2 linked regions of the Lentimonas sp. CC4 genome follow. The protein of the gene in region 1 interacts with the protein of each later gene in a pairwise test. Links are inferred from orthologs where the notes say so. Each region holds a gene or a part of one and is shown on either strand. Other genes may lie near its edges.

The links.
Region 2: the proteins of leuS (region 1) and ligA interact in binary tests that used the Escherichia coli proteins (3 or more experiments, as listed by UniProt). The link is inferred for Lentimonas sp. CC4 from one-to-one orthologs.

The regions. Positions count from the first base shown.
Region 1 is NZ_CACVBO010000001.1:3,244,730-3,253,882, forward strand. What follows is about bases 559-3,695. They hold leuS (leucine--tRNA ligase), read left to right. Parts: upstream 559-905; coding sequence 906-3,485; downstream 3,486-3,695. Other genes in these bases: GZZ87_RS13865 (hypothetical protein), read right to left, coding at 559-768; GZZ87_RS13875 (hypothetical protein), read left to right, coding at 3,485-3,695. Outside these bases: GZZ87_RS13860 (hypothetical protein), read right to left, coding at 1-154; more of GZZ87_RS13865, read right to left, coding at 214-558; more of GZZ87_RS13875, read left to right, coding at 3,696-4,303; UDP-2,3-diacylglucosamine diphosphatase LpxI, read left to right, coding at 4,313-5,170; GZZ87_RS13885 (class I SAM-dependent methyltransferase), read right to left, coding at 5,165-6,028; GZZ87_RS13890 (PQQ-dependent sugar dehydrogenase), read right to left, coding at 6,089-7,504; GZZ87_RS13895 (mechanosensitive ion channel domain-containing protein), read left to right, coding at 7,580-8,854; GZZ87_RS13900 (TlyA family RNA methyltransferase), read left to right, coding at 8,882-9,153.
Region 2 is NZ_CACVBO010000001.1:2,534,743-2,543,637, forward strand. What follows is about bases 5,473-8,351. They hold ligA (NAD-dependent DNA ligase LigA), read right to left. Parts: upstream 7,970-8,351; coding sequence 5,975-7,969; downstream 5,473-5,974. Other genes in these bases: GZZ87_RS10880 (DUF1080 domain-containing protein), read left to right, coding at 5,473-5,833; GZZ87_RS10890 (GxxExxY protein), read right to left, coding at 8,329-8,351. Also shown: GZZ87_RS10855 (twin-arginine translocase TatA/TatE family subunit), read left to right, coding at 1-190; GZZ87_RS10860 (ThuA domain-containing protein), read left to right, coding at 259-1,209; GZZ87_RS10865 (hypothetical protein), read left to right, coding at 1,230-1,391; GZZ87_RS10870 (Gfo/Idh/MocA family oxidoreductase), read left to right, coding at 1,414-2,700; GZZ87_RS10875 (HEAT repeat domain-containing protein), read left to right, coding at 2,751-4,625; more of GZZ87_RS10880, read left to right, coding at 4,661-5,472; more of GZZ87_RS10890, read right to left, coding at 8,352-8,712; GZZ87_RS10895 (alpha/beta hydrolase), read right to left, coding at 8,869-8,895. UniProt on the Escherichia coli protein: DNA ligase that catalyzes the formation of phosphodiester linkages between 5'-phosphoryl and 3'-hydroxyl groups in double-stranded DNA using NAD as a coenzyme and as the energy source for the reaction.

The sequences.
Region 1 (9,153 bases):
ACTGAGGATACTCGTGTTTCAAAAACTCATAGACCTCGGGACTTTGCCAAAAGCCCCAATACTCCCTAAAACCAGTGAGTAACAACAGCCACATCATAGCGACCACCACTAATATAGTCAGGAAATAGAATTGGTATCTAGGTGTTGTCGGCATCACGACTTAGATGATACGCAACGGCGCGGTGAGTCAGCTAGAAAGCTTAGAGTTTCAATCTAAGAATCTGGGCTAACGCCTGCTGCAGTCACTGGAACAGCTGAGCTAGAGCGGTTTTGACGAAATTGAAAGCGGTTAACATCTCGCAATGAAAGAATTTTACCAGTTTCTGCATAATTCTTCGATGTTTGCATCATCGACTCATACATACGCTTGTCTTCGATCTGCTTCGATGTCGTTCCAGTGCTGATTTGCGCCTGATCCTCCAATTGGGCGAGGCGGCCATTCCACTTAGAGATATCCATCTTTTTTTCAGGAAACTCCATCATTTCCGCCTTAAAACGCTCTTTGTCCTTGGTTTCCTCCATCGAAATGTTCGATCTCTTCGATCCAAGTGCAGAATAATGCGAGTCATATTGCTTAAACGGAAATGACTTTTTCATCAGATCCGACTGCTGTCCTCCCGACCAAGACTTCTGCTCAAATCGCTTCTGCGAGACTCCGGAGGCCTGTTTACCTAAAGAATCCACCCCAAATGCGTCACCATGTAACCAGGTGCCAGCCATGAGAAAGGCTGAAGTGATAAAAATAATGAGAGGGGCACGATTAAACATAAGGCAGCGAGATAATTAGGGAAACAAATCACAAATATCAAGAAAATCTCCCGATATGCCGGGGAAGAACTCCCCGACTCCGCCTTTGCAATATTGACGGACTGCAAACGAACCTTCTAAATCCGCCGTTTTCTAAAATGGCAACACAGACCACAGACTACGACTTTTCCGCAATCGAGCCAAAATGGCAGGATTTTTGGGAGCAAAACGCAACTTACAACGCTCAGGATTTCGAGGACAAACCTACGTTCTACATCCTCGACATGTTCCCCTACCCATCCGGCGCGGGCTTGCATATCGGACACCCTGAAGGCTACACAGCCAGCGATGCGCTAAAACGCTACAAAAAGGCCAAGGGCTTTAACGTGCTCCACCCGATGGGTTGGGATGCCTTCGGCCTGCCAACTGAGCAGTATGCGATCAAGACCGGCACGCACCCGAGTCTCACCACCAAGCAGAACGTCGCGCACTTTAAGACACAGCTCCGCCAACTCGGGTTCGCTTACGACTGGTCTCGCGAAGTGAACACCACCGATCCAGGCTACTACAAGTGGACGCAGTGGATCTTCATGCAGCTGTTCAAAAAGGGGCTCGCCTATGTGGATGAGAAGCCAGTCTGGTTCTGCCCCGACCTCGGCACCGTCCTTGCCAACGAGGAAGTGCTCAACACACCCGAAGGCCCACGCTCTGACCGCGGTAGCTTCCCCGTTGAGCGTCGCCCCATCCGTCAATGGGTGCTTCGTATTACTGAATATGGTGACAAATTGATCGCGGGCCTCAAAGACCTCGATTGGCCTGATTCCACGAAGCGCCTACAGGAAAACTGGATCGGTCGCAGTGAAGGTGCAGAAATCACCTTCGACATCGCGGGACATGACTCAGACCTCACCGTCTTCACGACTCGCCCAGACACACTCTTCGGTGCCACTTACATGGTGATCTCCCCCGAGCACCCGCTGCTCTCAAAAATAACTACCAGCGAGCAGAGCGACGCTGTGTTTGCTTACGCCGAGAAGGCAAAGAGCAAGTCCGACCTAGAACGTGCCGAATTGAGCAAAGAGAAGACCGGTGTTTGGACTGGCGCGATGGCGATCAACCCAGTCAACGGCAAAGAAATTCCGATTTGGGTGGCTGACTACGTGCTCATGACCTACGGCACCGGTGCCATCATGGCCGTGCCTGCGCACGATACACGCGACTTTGAATTCGCGAAGGAGTTCGACCTCGAAATCACCCAGGTGATCGACGACAACGGAGCCGCAGAGAAGGACGACAACGGCGCATTGACCGAGGCCTACACCGGCCCGGGCGACTTGATCAACTCTGGCGAGCAAACCGGCAAGAACTCTGAAGACGCCAAAAATGCGGTGATCGCTCAACTCGCAGCCGAAAAGCGCGGCGAAGCGACCGTCAACTTCAAGCTCCGTGACTGGCTCTTCTCTCGCCAACGCTACTGGGGCGAACCATTCCCCATCGCTTGGGTCAGCGAAGCCGATTACGCAAAGGTCAACGACGACTTCAAATCCGTCGAACGCCCAGTCAGTTGCCAAATCGACGGCGAGCTACGCTTTGCTGTAGCCTTGCCAGAAAGCGAACTACCACTCGCCCTACCAGAAGTCGAAAGCTACACGCCGTCCCCGGATGGCCAAAGTCCGCTCTCGAAAGCCGAAGCTTGGTTGCACATTTACGTGGATCCACAAACAGGTGCCACCTCCAACGAGCCTGTTGAAGGCTGGGTGAAGGCTTCTCGCGAAACGAATACCATGCCACAATGGGCAGGCTCTTGCTGGTATTACCTGCGCTACGTCGATCCGAAGAACACCGAAGCGCTCATCGACCCTGAGAAAGAGAAATACTGGGGCTACCCCGACCTCTACATCGGCGGTGCTGAGCACGCGGTGCTCCACTTACTCTATGCTCGCTTCTGGCACCACGTCCTCTTCGACCTCGGCGTCTTGAGCGATCCAGAACCATTTAAGAAACTCTTTCACCAAGGCATCATTCTCGGCGAAGACGGCGAAAAAATGTCCAAGAGCCGCGGCAATGTGGTCAGCCCAGAAAGTATCGTGGTCGACTACGGCGCAGATGCGCTACGCCTCTACTTGATGTTCCTCGGGCCGCTCGAAGCGATGAAGCCATGGAATACCAAGGGCATCGAAGGCATTGCACGCTTCCTTCGTAAGGCATGGCGCCTCGTCGTTGCTGAAGATGGCTCACGTAACGCCAAGATTGGTGCAACTGAGCAACTCGACGCTGAAACCGAACGCACGCTACATGCTTCGATCAAGAAGGTCACGGAAGACCACGAAGCCCTCGGCTTTAATACCGCAATCTCTCAAATGATGATATGCGTCAACCAACTTGGCAAAGCCGAAGCGCTGACACTCGAAGCGGTTGAATCGTTCATCAAGCTACTCGCACCACTGGCTCCACACATCGCTGAAGAACTCTGGCAGTTTCTCGGTCATTCCGGAAGCATTTCCGATGCGGGCTGGCCTACGCACGACGAGAGCAAGCTGAAGCAAGACACGGTTAAAATAATCTTCCAAGTGAACGGTAAATACCGTGGCGATGCGCAACTTCCTGCGGATGTCTCTAAGGATGACGCCATCGCAGCGGCGAAGGCACACGAACGTATTACGGCTCACATCGACGGTAAAACCATCAAGCGTGAAATCTATGTGCCTGGTAAGATCGTGAACATCGTAGCGGTTTAATGCGCAACACACTTCAGCCCTTTCGGAAAACACTCTACGGTCTAATCGCCGTAGGGTGTTTATCTATGGGGCTCACGACCGCACTGTCAGCCGACATGGCCGAGGGCTTGGCATTTGCAACCAGCGTCAAAGGTAACATTCAGATTACAGACACTAAAGGACAACTCACAGAACCGAACCTCCACGACACGCTCGTGCTCAACGGGGCCACCATTAAGACGGGGAAGAACGCGCACATCTTTTTTGCCCTTTCAAATGGTGTCGGTGTCGGAATCGGGTCAAGTTCTGAAGTCATCTTTGAGACTTATGTGCAGAAGTCCTTCCCTGAACGTAAGGAACGTCTCAGCTCTGAGCCCTCAGTATCGAACCTTTCGATACGCCTCGTAACTGGGAATCTCGCAATCGCCAGTAATCAACTCTCACCGCTCTCACAAGCGCTTGTGTATCTGCCGTCAGGCGACCTGCGCATTCACTCAGCTACCTGCATTGTGCAGCATGATGAACTAGGGTCGCACATTACTGCCCGTGAAGGCACTATCACATATTATTATCCAGATGGTGAAAAACGAGAGTTCATCGTAGAGTCGCAGAGCATTCGAATCAGCCCACAAAGCGCAAAGCTCGGCAAGGTCACCGAAAACATGACATGGACTTCGTTACCGGAAAGCATGGATAAATTTTCGAAAGCCACGCAACTCGCCAGTCAGCGCGTCCTCTTTAAAGCCGGTGACAATGGCAATCCGCCGCACGCCGTCCTGGTTGCCCCTACCGCGTTTTATGATCAGTCGATAGCGCGGCCCTACGAGTTCAACGATTAGACCATTCCTATGACTGCTCCCCTGTCGAAATTTCTACCTGAGACATTTGATCAGCGCCCGATCGGTCTAATTGCAGGCAAAGGTCGCTATCCAATACTCACCGCTGAGCGTATTCGAACAGCGGGACTACCGCTTCGCATCGTATCGTTTGCAGGCGAGACCGAGCAGTCATTGATCGACTCGATCCCAGCGAGTGAGCACATACAAATCAAGGTTGGACAACTAGGGAAGCTGCTCAAATCCCTACAAAAACTCGGTTGTGGCTATGCACTGATGGCTGGGCAAATCACACCTAGACGGTTGTTTCATGGCTTACACCCCGACCTTAAGGCGCTGAAGATTCTTAACAGTCTAAAAGTCAAAAACGCCGAAACCATATTTGGCGCAATCTCCAGCGAGATCGAGGCCGTCGGCATTTCCATGCTCGACGCGCGCACACTGCTCGATGATCAACTCGCTATCACCGGCTTGATGACTGCTGGGAAACTGAAGGCAGACATCACAGATATCGAGCACGGCATCCGCATAGCCAAAGGTATGGCCGACCTCGATGTAGGCCAAGGTGTGGTCGTGCGCCGTGGCACCGTATTGGCAGTCGAAGCCTACGAAGGCACCGACCCGATGCTACGCCGTGCAGGCACCTTTAAGACAGACGACCTAATTTTCGTAAAAACAGTAAAACGCGCACAAGACTACCGCTTTGACGTGCCCGTCTTTGGACAACGCACACTGGACGTCATGTATGAAGCAGGTATTCGCACCGCAGCTCTGGAAAGCGGCAGTGTCTTGATTCTCGACAAAGCAGACATTTTAGACAAAGCCCGATCCTTAAAAATTGAGCTGTATGGCTACGATGAGGCGTCATAATAACGGCGCATTGAGCCCATCGGGCAGTTTCGCAATCGTATATACATCGTAGCGATTACTCTTCCCCTCCAAGACATGACTCGGAGCAGGGCCAGCCAACTGAGGCGCTATACGCGGCCGCTTCACCACCACACGATAACGTGCACAAGACAAAGCAGCGTCCAGTAAGCCATCTGCATCTGGATCTGTTCCGACCAGCGAGTGAAAGACACGCATCTCTTTCTTCACCATCGCGCTCTTACTGCGCACCGGAAACATCGGATCGAGATAGACCACATCAGGCTGCTGATCAGCCGGTATCGTATTCAAATAGTTTAACGAGTCTGCTTCGATCAGCTCCATGCGCTCCAGCACCTCTTGTAATTCCGCATCTTCCGTCGCCGCGAAAGCGCGCGCCTGCAATAGGCCATCTTCCAGTAACGCACGCACCGCTGGCACACGCTCCAATAACGTCACACGGCAACCGAGACTCGACAACACAAAGCCATCTCCGCCAAGCCCTGCCGTCGCATCTAGCACATGTGGATGCACCCCCCCGCGCACGCCAACTGCCTTCGCAATCATCTGCCCTTTGCCACCACCTTGCTTGCGACGATACGTCACCGTGGCGCCATGAAAGTCGGCGCGAATATTCACACTATGATCTGGGCCTACTGCATGCAGCGTCAGCCCATCGGCCCCATAGACGAACACAAAGTCGTCCCCTGGACATTGATTCATCAAGAAACGTTGCACATGCTTCGCCTTCGCATCGCAGATCGAAGTGCCATCCACACAGCGCAAGGCCAAGCGCTCGCCCAACTGCTGAACATGAGGCAGTGAATCCGTGTTTAGAAAAACGATCGAAGATAAGGACATAGGATACAGTCAGGTCATAGTGTCACTAAACCGAGGGCAAGCCTACCATTCCTCCAAATATCAATCAACTGGCACCAACCGCACGATACGATCGGGTCCATTCAGCACGACATATAAAGCCCCATCCGGGCCACTCGCCACATCGCGCACACGCCCTAGATCGTTTATGATGATTTCATCTGAAACGACCTCACCTCCCTCAATGCTCAGACGATGTAACTCCTGAGACGCCAGACCGCCTGCAAATAGATCATTCTTCCAATTCGGAAACAGATCGCCTTCGTAAAAATCAATGCCGCAGACTGCGATCGACGGTGTCCAATAATGCGCCGGTTGCTCCATCCCCTCCTTTGCGGTCATCGCGGAGATCGGCTTCCCGTTATAGTTCATACCATGTGTAATAACCGGCCAGCCATAATTCCGCCCGCGCTCGATACAGTTGATCTCATCGCCACCGCGCGGCCCATGCTCGGACTCCCACAGCGCACCTGTTTGCGGGTGCAAATCGAGTCCCTGCGGATTGCGGTTCCCATACGCCCAAGTGCTCGGATAAGCACCCTCACTGTCGGCAAATGGATTATCGCTCGGAATACGTCCATCATCATGCACCCGATGAATCTTACCATTCGGCCGTGTCAGATCCTGCGCCATTTCCATCGCACCGCGGTCGCCGATGCCAAAAAACAAATACCCATCTTTAAAAACAAGACGTGTCCCAAAATGCACACCAGCCGAACGATGATATTCGAACGGCACCTCAAAAATCACCTGCTCATCTACCCACATGCCGTCACGAATACGTCCGCGTAGGATCTTTGTCATTCCCTGCGCCTTACCATCGCGCTCACCGCCACTCGCGGCTATCCCAAGGTAGATCCAACCATTATCCTCATAATCTGGATGTAGCGCTACCTCCATCAACCCTCCCTGCCCGTGCGACCATACCTTAGGCGTGCCGCTGATCGGCTCAGACAGCACACCCGCTCGTGCCACACGCAAGGCTCCAGCACGCTCTGTGATTAACAATCCACCATCAGGCAAAAACGCCACCGACCACGGCAACGCTAATCCGTCGACCACCGTCTCGACTTCAAACCGATACCCGCCAGCAGAATACACACCCTCAGCGACCGGCACCAAAACCTGTCCCGCTCGGTCCTTCTTTTGACGCATCTCCTGGATGTAAATCTCCAATGAGCGCACCTGCGAATCAGTTAACAACAAGCCAAATGGAGGCATTCCCATCTCCAAATTGCCGTTCCTCACATAATCCATAAACGTTAATTGTTCATTGATTTGCTGCCAATCCCCCACAAGTAACGAGCTCGCTTGGCCTCCTTCCAAGTTTTCACCGTGGCAGCTCGCACAATGTTGATTGAACAACTCCTGCACCTCGCCCGTGCCGATACGATTTTGCCCAAACAACGCAATTGGCAACAGGCAGCAAGCCACTCCTCGATAAACACTTGTTAACATGCCAAAATGCTAGGCAGAATGATTGAATATGCAAAAAGATTGCGACGACACTTTTAAAGCACTTACCCTGCTGTCATGAACTTTATCGAATACTGGCATACGCTGCTCCTCCAAGATGGCAGCCTGCAGCTACATGACTCTTGGCAACTCGTCAGTATGATCGTGCTCTTTGCGCTTTGCGCTAGAACGATCGGGCGTAGAGCCAATACACTCATCACTTCGCAAAGTAACCCCCTGCATTGGATCAAGCGTAACCTATGCTTTCTTGTATTCTGGTTAGTCATCACATGCGCCACCGTGGTTTGCTCCTCACTGCAAATCGAAACCCCGGCATTTCATTTCTTTACGATTCTAGGCTCCGTATGGATCATTATCGGTCTGCTCACTAGCTTCATTCCTGTTCAATTCTGGGCAAAATCGATAGCATCGATCGGCTACTTAATGACTGCTTGCTTCTTTTTATCTCAAATTGATGGCGACGCACATCTACTCCAAGACCTGCATTTTACAGTCGGCTCCATTGATGTCTCAGCGTGGGGCATCATCACAGGGGTCATCGCCTTTGCATTCACCCTATGGGTCAGCCTCGCGATGGCGAGTTTGATTGAGACTCAGCTACAACGTGTGCCAAGGCTCAGCCCTTCTTTGCAAGTGCTGATCGCAAAGATCGTTCGTATCGCATTCATCGTCGGCGCCTCTGCAGTTGCAATGAGCTCCATGGGCATCAACCTATCAGCCTTCGCCGTGCTGGGTGGTGCTGTTGGCTTAGGTCTTGGTTTTGGTCTCCAAAAAGTCGTCTCCAACTTCATTAGCGGCATCCTCCTGTTGATCGATAATTCAATCAAACCGGGCGACGTCATTGAAATCGACGGCACCTATGGTTGGATCAATAACCTGCGCGCACGCTACGCCTCCGTCATCACCCGCGACGGCACGGAGCATCTGATCCCCAACGAAGATTTAATTACGCAGCGGGTCATCAACTGGAGCTTCACCAATAACCTAGTGCGCATACGAGTGCCCATCGGCGTCTCTTATAATTCAGACCCGCACCAATGCGTAAAACTCGTCATTGACGCAGCCAGCACCGTCGACCGTGTGTTGGCAGACCCCCCAGCGAATTGCCACGTAATCGGCTTCGGCGATAACTCCATTGACCTCGAGCTACGCTGCTGGATCTCAGATCCCGCCAATGGCGTCGCTAATGTAAAGAGCCAAGTCCTTCTCAATATATGGGATAGCTTTAAAGCCAATAATATCGAGATTCCGTTCCCACAACGCGACCTACACATTCGCTCCAGCGATGTGCCACTTACAGCCACTGAGCAAACCACTAGCGAACAAAGCTAGAATAGCGAATTATCTCACTTTTTCCATATGTCCAACGCTAAGAAAATCCGACTCGACGAATTACTTGTCGCCCAAGGTCTCGCCGACACACGTTCCCGCGCCAAAGCCCTCATTCTCGCAGGCAAGGTTAAGCTCGGCACCGATCGACTCGACAAGCCAGGCCGCAGCCTACCCGCGGATGCACCGATCGAAGTCGAATCGCCCCCGCGTTTCGTCAGCCGCGGCGGTGAAAAGCTCGAAGGCTTTTTGGATCAATTCAATATCGATGTCACTGGCCTACGTCACCTCGACGTCGGTGC
Region 2 (8,895 bases), 710 kb from region 1 along the record:
CGGTGCGGTCGTGCTACTTTTTTTTGGTGCGAAACGTATGCCGGAACTCTTTAAGTCCTTTGGTAAGTCGGTGCGCGAGTTCAAAAAAGCCACGTCCGGAATCGAGGATGACATTCGCACTGCGATGGATGTCGACGTCGAGTCGAAGCCTGTAAAGCGCAAACCGTTGGGTTCCGATACTGAAGTTTAAGTTAACAATTGAGTCTGCTCGCCTGAACATACGGGCAGACTCGCTTTTCTCTGTTCACCCCACCAAATATGAATAAAATCCTTACAGCTTCCTGCCTAGTGTTGGCGGGCTCACTCAGTGCGGCGTCTAGTTGGGTGCCGACTTTTAAAGATAAGCCAGTCTCTCCGCAGCAGACCAAAGCAATTGAAGCCGCGTTGCCGCAGGAGGCGATTGCGACTCCGAAAGAAGAACGCCGTATTTTGGTTTACAGCGCGACACAAGGCTTTCGCCACAAGTCGATTCCTGTTGGTAAATTTGCGCTTGAAGCCATGGGCACATCCTCCGGCGCCTATACGGCAGTGGTGAGCGACGATCCTGCAAACTTCGAGCCCGAAGCTTTAAAGACATTTGACGCGGTGGTGCTTCTCAGCCCGACGCAGGATTTCTTTATGCCAAATCGGAAGCAGAAAAAGAAGTTTTCGAAGGAAGAGTGGGCGTTCCTACAAGCGCGTCACGAACGACTCGTTGGTAATCTAATTAAATACGTCAATCAGGGCGGAGGCCTCGTTGGAATTCACGCTGCGACTGACTCTTGCTATCATAATGAAGCCTATGGCGACGCAATGGGCGCTTACTTCGAAGGTCACCCGTGGCGTCATACTAATAATGTGACGATTGTGGTCGAAGATCCTGAGCATGGCACCATGAAGCCAGTGTTTGATGGTATGGACGATTTCGCGTTGGTCGAAGAAATCTACCAATTTCGCTCTGAGCCATACTCGCGCGAGAACTTGCGCATTTTACTGCATCTTGATCCCGAGCGCAGTGATAAGGTCAAAGGTATGAGCCGTGAGGACAATGACTATCCCGTTGCTTGGGTGAAGGGCGTAGGCGAGGGACGTATGTTCTATACCAGTATCGGACATAACGATCATATCTTCGCAAATCCACTGATGCTAAAACATTATCTCGCTGGCATTCAGTTTGCATGCGGTGATATCGAAGCGGATACCACACCCAGCGGTAAGCTTACGAAGTAAACTTCGGTTATGCTGCGCCGATGTCTGAAGTCGCTTTACTCGGTGTGCTTGCACAGCGCTTTGGTGGCCGCATTGAGTGGAACTCTAAAAACATGCGCATCACCAACCGCCCAGAATTGAACGTCTTTGTTAAGGAACCAGCCCGCGCGGGTTGGGCAGCTTGCGAGGATCTTTGGACTTAATTGTAACTTAAAATTTATTATAATGAATTATTCATCTAAAAAATCACGTCGCTCATTTCTAAAGCAAAGCGCGGCACTCGGAGCCTCTTTATTTGCGGCACCGATGATTCTTCGCTCGGAAACGCTAGGCATCAATGGGAAGGGCGGTGCCAATAGCCGTATCAACATAGCTTACATCGGTATGGGCTTACAGGTTCGCGCTCTACTTGGTATTACGGGGAGATCTGATGTGCAGCCGACCTATGTCTGTGATGTGAAGCCTGACAGGTTGAAGTTTGGGCAGAATGAAATGGCAAAGCGCGGCTACGCCGACGTGGCTGCCACGCCTGACTACGAAGACATCATCAATGATCCTTCGGTCGATGCAGTCGTTATCGTGACGCCGGATCACTGGCATGCTGCCATCGCCATAGCCGCGATGCGTGCGGGTAAGGATGTGTATGTTGAGAAGCCTATGACGCTCACGATCGACGAAGGCAAAGCCATGGTCGAGGCTGAGGCACGTTACGGCACGGTGCTACAGGTCGGCTCGATGCAACGCTCCGACAATGCGTTTCGCAAAGCAGCTGAGATCGTGCGTAACGGATGGATCGGTGAGATTAAGGAAGCCTATGCACAGCTTGGCGGATTTCCTCCTGCTAAACTGGGAGCCGAACAGCCAATTCCAGAGGGCTTTAATTATGATAAGTGGTTAGGGCCTGCCCCGTATGAACCTTATACCGCAGAGCGTGTAAAAGGCTCCTTCGGTGGTGGTTGGCGCTCCTATTGGGAATACGGTTCCCGCAAAAACGGTGATTGGGGTGCGCACCATTTTGACATCATTCAATGGGCACTGGGTATGGATGATTCAGGGCCAACACTCTATATGCCGAAGGGCTACGAGGGGGAAAGGTATCAGTATCATCAATACGCTGACGGTGTTAAAGTCATTCGCGATCATCCGGATATGAAGGGGCACCAGATTCGTTTCATCGGAACGGAAGGGGAGGTTATGGTCAGTCGAGGTGGTAAGTTGACGACGTCCGTGCCAAGTATGGCTAAACGACCGCTGTCGCCAACTGATACCCGACTCTATGTTTCTCCTGAGCATCGCGGTGCGTGGGTGGATTGCATCAAGACGAGGCGCACGCCAATTTGCCCGGCAACTGTAGGGCACCGAACTGGCACGATCTGCCAGCTTTCAGGTATTGCCGAGCGTATGAAACGTCCCATCCGTTGGGATCCAGCTGCGGAAATGATCCTCGGTGATGCCGATGCCCTCCGCTGGATGGATCGTCCACGTCGTGCTGGTTATGAACTGCCCGCTTAAGGCAATTTTGTGAGCCATCATCCATATTCAAATTTCAATCCTTATATTAAATGATTAAGAGAATTACCTCTTTCACTTCGCTACTTGCGATCGCCTCCGCATCATTTGCGGCCGATCTCAGTGGTTTAATTACGAACCTCAACTCCGATAACTATAAAGAGCGCCAGTCGGCTCGCCTCGAATTGCGACAGGTGCTACTTGATACGCCTGCTACAGAGCGTGCCGCATCGGAGGCGCAGTTGCTGGAAAATATCGGGCCAGGCAAGCCGTTTGCGACTCGTGACTGGTCGATCCGTGTCTTGGCACTAATTGGCGACGAAGCATCGGTGGCGCCCTTGGCGGCATTGCTAAACGATCCGGATGCTCATATCGCGGATTGTGCACGCCGTGCGTTGGCTGCGAATTCCTCGCCCAAAGCAACCGAAGCTCTGGTAGCTGCCCTTAAGCAAGACGCTCAAATCGCTTACCTCGATGCGCTAGCATATCGTGGCGATCCTGCGGCCGTTCCGGCAATCGGTGTCGTATTATCCAACGGTTCCCCCGAGATGGCGGCACCGGCTGCTCTGGCTTTGGGGAAAATCGGCGGGGCAGATGCATCAGCTGCGTTGCTATCTAAATATTCTAAAGCGGATGCTGCGCTGAAAACTTCGATCGAATTGGCCTTGCTGGATCATGGCAATATCAGCTCCGATGCCGCACGCGTCCTAGCGACTACGGCATCAAGTAGCGTCGTGCGTGTCGCAGCCTACGAACAGCAAACGGTGTTGGATGCCAGTGGAGCCATGGATACACTCCAGATCGTTTTGAAGGATGAATCCTTCCCTGAAGGCGAGTCAATGGTTCGCGTTGCAATTGGTTCTCCAATCGCAGGAGATGCGATTGCGCTACTGCCTAGCATGTCCGAGGTGGATCAAACAGTCGTGCTTGCTGCGATCGCAGATCTTAATCTGACACAGTATGAAGACGCGGTATTAGCGTTGTTGCAGTCGCCTTCAGCATCGGTGAAACAAAGTGCAATTCGCACGCTGGGTGTGATCGGCACGATTAAAAGTTATGAGCCGTTGTATGCACTGTATTTAAAGAATAGCAGCGATGCTGTCGTCTCGGAAGCATTGTCGCGCTTGAATGTGCCTTCTGCCGATGCGGCGCTGCTGAGCGCTGCCAAGGATAAGAGCAATCCAGCCGCTCAAGTGGCTGGATTTCAGCTTCTCGAATTGCGTAATACCGACGGCGTGACCGCTGTGGCCAACGAGTTGGCACAACCCGGCAATGACGAGGATGTGCGTAAGGCTGCATTCAAAGCGATGGAATCAATCGGAGACGGAGAGAGCATTCGCACTCTGCTGAACATTATTGTAACTCAGGATAGTATGATGCGTGCTGCACAAGGGAGCCTGAAGAAGCTTTCCGATAATGTCGGCGGAGCTCAGTATCAGTGGACCGAGTATTATTTGCCTGCTCTGCAATCTGCTCCAAGCGATGACGCTCGCAAAGGGGTGCTGGCGATTTTGGATGGTATCTCTTGCGAGCCAGTTGCTCAGTATTTGCAACAGTTGATTGCCACAGATAGCCCACTCCGTGGGGACGCGATCAAATCGCTCTCACGCTGGTCGGATCTTCCCGCTGCTCAGGTGTGGAGCTCACTCTACAACTCGGACGGCGTGTCGGATGCGGATCAGACGGCTGCACTGCGTGGCCTGAAGCGTGTCTTTAGTAAGGATGATATCACTGGTGATAGTCGCGCTAAGGTGGAATTTGCCGTTGAATTGATCCAAGGCGCTTCAACGGTTGAGTTGAAAGATGCGATCGTTAGCGGCTATGAAGGTCGCAAAATCGATCGGACCACAGCTCGCGAAGTTAAAAGGCTCTTCAAGCCCTTGGCTACCGATCCAGATGTCGGGCCGAGGGTCAAAAAGCTTCTTTAATTCGCGTGCGTCCCTTCTGATCCTTTAATTACATTATGAAAATCGCCCTCGATTCTCGTTTCATTGCGGCATTTTTGTGCCTGCCTCTATCTGTCATCGCCGACAATGCTTTCTTCGGCGATGCCCCAGATGCGAATCATCCGTGGGCAGTGCACGATCAAAACCGTCCGCAACCACCACGTGTCGAGCCTGGGGTGAAGATCGGCGATGCGCCTTCCGATGCGCTGGTATTGTTTGATGGCACGACCGAATCGTTTCAGCGTAACTGGCAACACGTGAAGCCGAAGGGCAAACGTAAGTCAGATTGGACTTCACAGGCGGGCTATATGCTTGGTGTCGGTGGTGCAGGTTACATCGAAACACAGGCTGAGTTTGGCGATTGTCAGCTGCACATTGAATGGTCACACGAAAAGCAACTTCCCGGAGATAGTCAGAAACGAGGCAATAGCGGCGTGTTCCTCCCTGGTGGCATCGAAGTGCAGGTGCTTGATAATTACAACAACCCGTCGTATGCCGATGGCATGGCAGGCGCTGTGTATGGTGTCATGCCTCCAGCGGCCAACGCATTACGCGCGCCAGGGCAGTGGCAGAGTTATGATATTATCTTTCGTCGCCCAATCGTTAAAGACGGCGTCGTGTTGGATGAAGGATCGATGACTGTTTTAGTCAATGGAGTCGTCGTGCAAGACAGCACACCGCTCGATGGCGGAGGTGGATTCAAAAAACGTAAACCATTAACCAAGGCCTATCCAGAGCAGGGACGTATACAGCTGCAAGATCACGGCAATCCGGTGCGTTATCGTAATGTTTGGGTGCGCCCACTACGTCCTCGTCCTGCGGATGGTGGCACAGATGGTCGGCTCTCAGCCGAAGCAACAGTGGCAAAGCGTGCCGAAATCGCAGCTGAGGTGCGCGCGAGTGCGGCCGATTTAGATGGATATGATCGCATGATGCGCCTCCTTGAGGCTTACATGTATGATAACGATCCAGCGGCATGGAGCGAATGCGATGCGCTGGTCACCGCTTATGTCTCAGGTTTGCAGAGTTTGTCGTCTGATGATCTAAAGAAGCAACGCAACCCCGTGACAGGGCTGCGCAATGCGCTGACATTTTTGCAACGTTTTTCAATGATCCCAAAGGCGTATGCACCTGAGCAGGAACTCAAAAGCATCGCAGGTAAGCAAGGCTGGTTGAAGAAGAAACGCTAGCGGCGTGCGTCTGAATCGTAGGGGCTCTGCTTGTCGGAGCCCGCGAATGTGGTTGGTGTTTGGAAGGTTCGAGTCGGTTTCGTGGTATCGCGGTCTTCGCGAGCAAAGCCCCTACAGGTGAATTGCAACAGCCTAGACCGTTTAGCCAGCAACAAGACTTTTGAACGCGGCTTCGTCGAGGATCGTGAGTTCCAACTTCACTGCCTTCGCATATTTCGAACCGCTGGCTTCGCCGGCGATCACATAGTCGGTCTTCTTGCTGACGCTGGAGCTGGTGCGTCCGCCGACTTGTTCGATCAACGCGGTGGCCTCGCTGCGGGTGAGGGTAGGCAACGAACCCGTGAGCACGAAGATCTTGCCTGCTAAGGCGCTATCCGAAGTGTCGGTGCGCGCGGATTGAAAGTTCAGCCCGTATTCGCGTAAGCGGTCAATCAGTTCAATGTGGCTTGGTTCGGCGAACCATGCGTGCAAGCTTTGTGCCATGATCGAGCCGATGCCGTCCACTTCTTCGAGTTGTTCTTCGCTGGCTGCGGCGATCGCATCGAGTGACTCAAAGTTGGCTTCGAGATCTTTGGCGGATTGCTTGCCAACGTGCGGAATGCCGAGGCCGTGAATCAATTGCCAGAGTGCGCGCGTCTTACTCGTTTCGAGTGCTGCGATTAAATTGGTTGCCGATTTCTCTGCGAATTTATCGAGCTCGAGTAGTTGATCGGCGTCGAGTGTGTAGAGATCGGCCTGTGTTTTCGCCAGACCACGTGAGACGAGTTGCTCCACCACGGCGGTGCCGAGGTTTTCAATGTCCATGCAGGCGCGGCTGGCGAAGTGTTGCAGCGCGCGTTGTTGACGGATAGGGTCGTCTTGACTCGTGATGCGCCAAACCGCTTCGTTGGGATCGCGCTCGGCAATGATACCGAGTGATTCCAAATGTGTGCCAAAGTCGAATGGTTGGCTGTCAGCAGGGCGCTTGTCTTTGTTGACGCTTAGAATCTGCGGGATGATCTCGCCGGCTTTTTGCACCAGCACGGTGTCGCCGGGGCGAATGTCTTTACGGCGGATCTCATCTTCATTGTGCAGTGTGGCACGTGAGACGGTGGTGCCTGCGAGTTGCACTGGCTCAAGAATTGCGACCGGAGTGACTGCTCCCGTGCGGCCGATCTGCAGGCTGATCTCTTTAAGCAAAGTTTCCGCGCGTTCAGCTTCAAACTTGTAGGAAATCGCCCAGCGCGGCGCTTTGGACGTGAAGCCTGCTTCGTCTTGCAGGCGGAAGTCGTCGAGTTTGACGACTGCACCATCGGTGGGGTAGGTGAATTTCTGGCGCAGTGTATCCAACTCTTCAATACTGCTCCAAGCTTGTTCAATGGTGTCGGTTAGCCAGATCTTTTCCAATACTGAGAAACCCCAGCCTTTGAGCTTTTCGTGGATTTCGGCTTGATGGCTGAAGAAGCGGGCAGGCTCACAAGCACCGACGCCGTAGAGCACGATGTCGAGTGTGCGTGTGCGGGCTTCCGAGGGGTCGAGCAGTTTTATGGTGCCTGCCGCGAGGTTGCGGGGGTTGGCATAGAGCTGTTGGCCTTCAGCTTCACGAAGTGTGTTGATGCGCTCGAATTCGTCGTGGCGCATATAGATTTCGCCGCGCACTTCGAGGATGTCAGGTGCGTTGTCGATGGACATGGGTAGGCCTGCAATCGGACGGACGTTCTGAGTGATGTCGTCACCCTCGGTGCCGTTGCCACGCGAGACGGCACGCACGAATTTGCCGTGTTCGTAGGTGAGGCTCACGGCCACGCCGTCGATCTTTGGCTCAACGAGGTAGTTGAGTGTTTGCTCGGGGAAGCGCTTTTCGAGGCGGTTGCCAAATTCGATCAGCTCCTCCATACTGTAAGTGTTGTCGAGGCTGAGCATTGGCACGCGGTGCGTGTAGCTCTCGAACGCTTCAAGGCGGTCATCGCCGACCGTTTTCGTGGGAGAGTCGCCAAAGTCAAATTCAGGGCTGGTAGCTTCGAGCTCGGCGAGTTGCGCCTTCAGTCGATCGTAGGCCTGGTCGTCGATACTCGGGAGCGCGTCCTTGTAATAGCGTTCGTCGTGCTTCGCGATTTCAGCGCGAAGTTTAGCGATTTCGTTTTGTGTGTCGGGCATGGATGGAAAATCTTAGGAAAACTGGAAATTGAAACTACTGTATTATTTTGGCCACGAAAAGGCACAAAAAAGCACAAAAACTATTACGATGGATCTAATATAGCGTGTGATAAAAAAGTGCTGGTGTCACCCAAGCGAGCATTCTCGAACCGCGTCACATAATGGATGCATTGCCTCTATCTCTATAGTATCCATCCTCCTAGTTTTTGTGACTTTTGTGCCTCTTCGTGGCTAAAGTGATTCCTGCTGTGGGTGGTTTTCGGTTTTAGAACGCTAGTTGAGAATTAGATAGACGTAAAATGAAATGAGGACGATGGATGCTTTTGGCCACGAAAAGGCACAAAAAAGCACGAAAACTATCATGCGGGATCCAAAACATAGCGTTTGATAAAAAGTTTTGGGCTACCGAAATTGATTAACAAGCCGTAGCGTTTTCCGCTGCCTCGCAGATAGCCCAACAATTGAGCGACATGGTCATCGTTTGCCGCTCGAACGGCTTTGAGCTCTACGATCAGCTCATTGGAGACGAGTAGATCAGCATTCAAATCCCCCAAAATCGTTCCGTCCTCATCGTAAACAGGGACGGGTGCTTGCTGTAGAACAGCGACATCTCGTTTTCTCAAACGATGTGCTAACCCGTTCTCATAAATCTTCTCAAGGTGGCCATGCTTTAAATGTTTATGTAACCCAAATGAGCACTCTCGAACCGCGTCGCATAATGTATTAATCTCCTCTATATTCATAATAGCTATCCTCCTAGTTTTTTGTGACTTTTTGTGCCTCTTCGTGGCTAAATCATTACTGTGGGTGAGCAACTGATTTCCAAGTTCCAATTAAGCTCGGCGCCGCGATGGCTTGAATCGCGAGTAGTGTGCATATGCTTAGAGTGTATCGTATTTTCATTTTCTAGTTTTTGCCGATAGGTC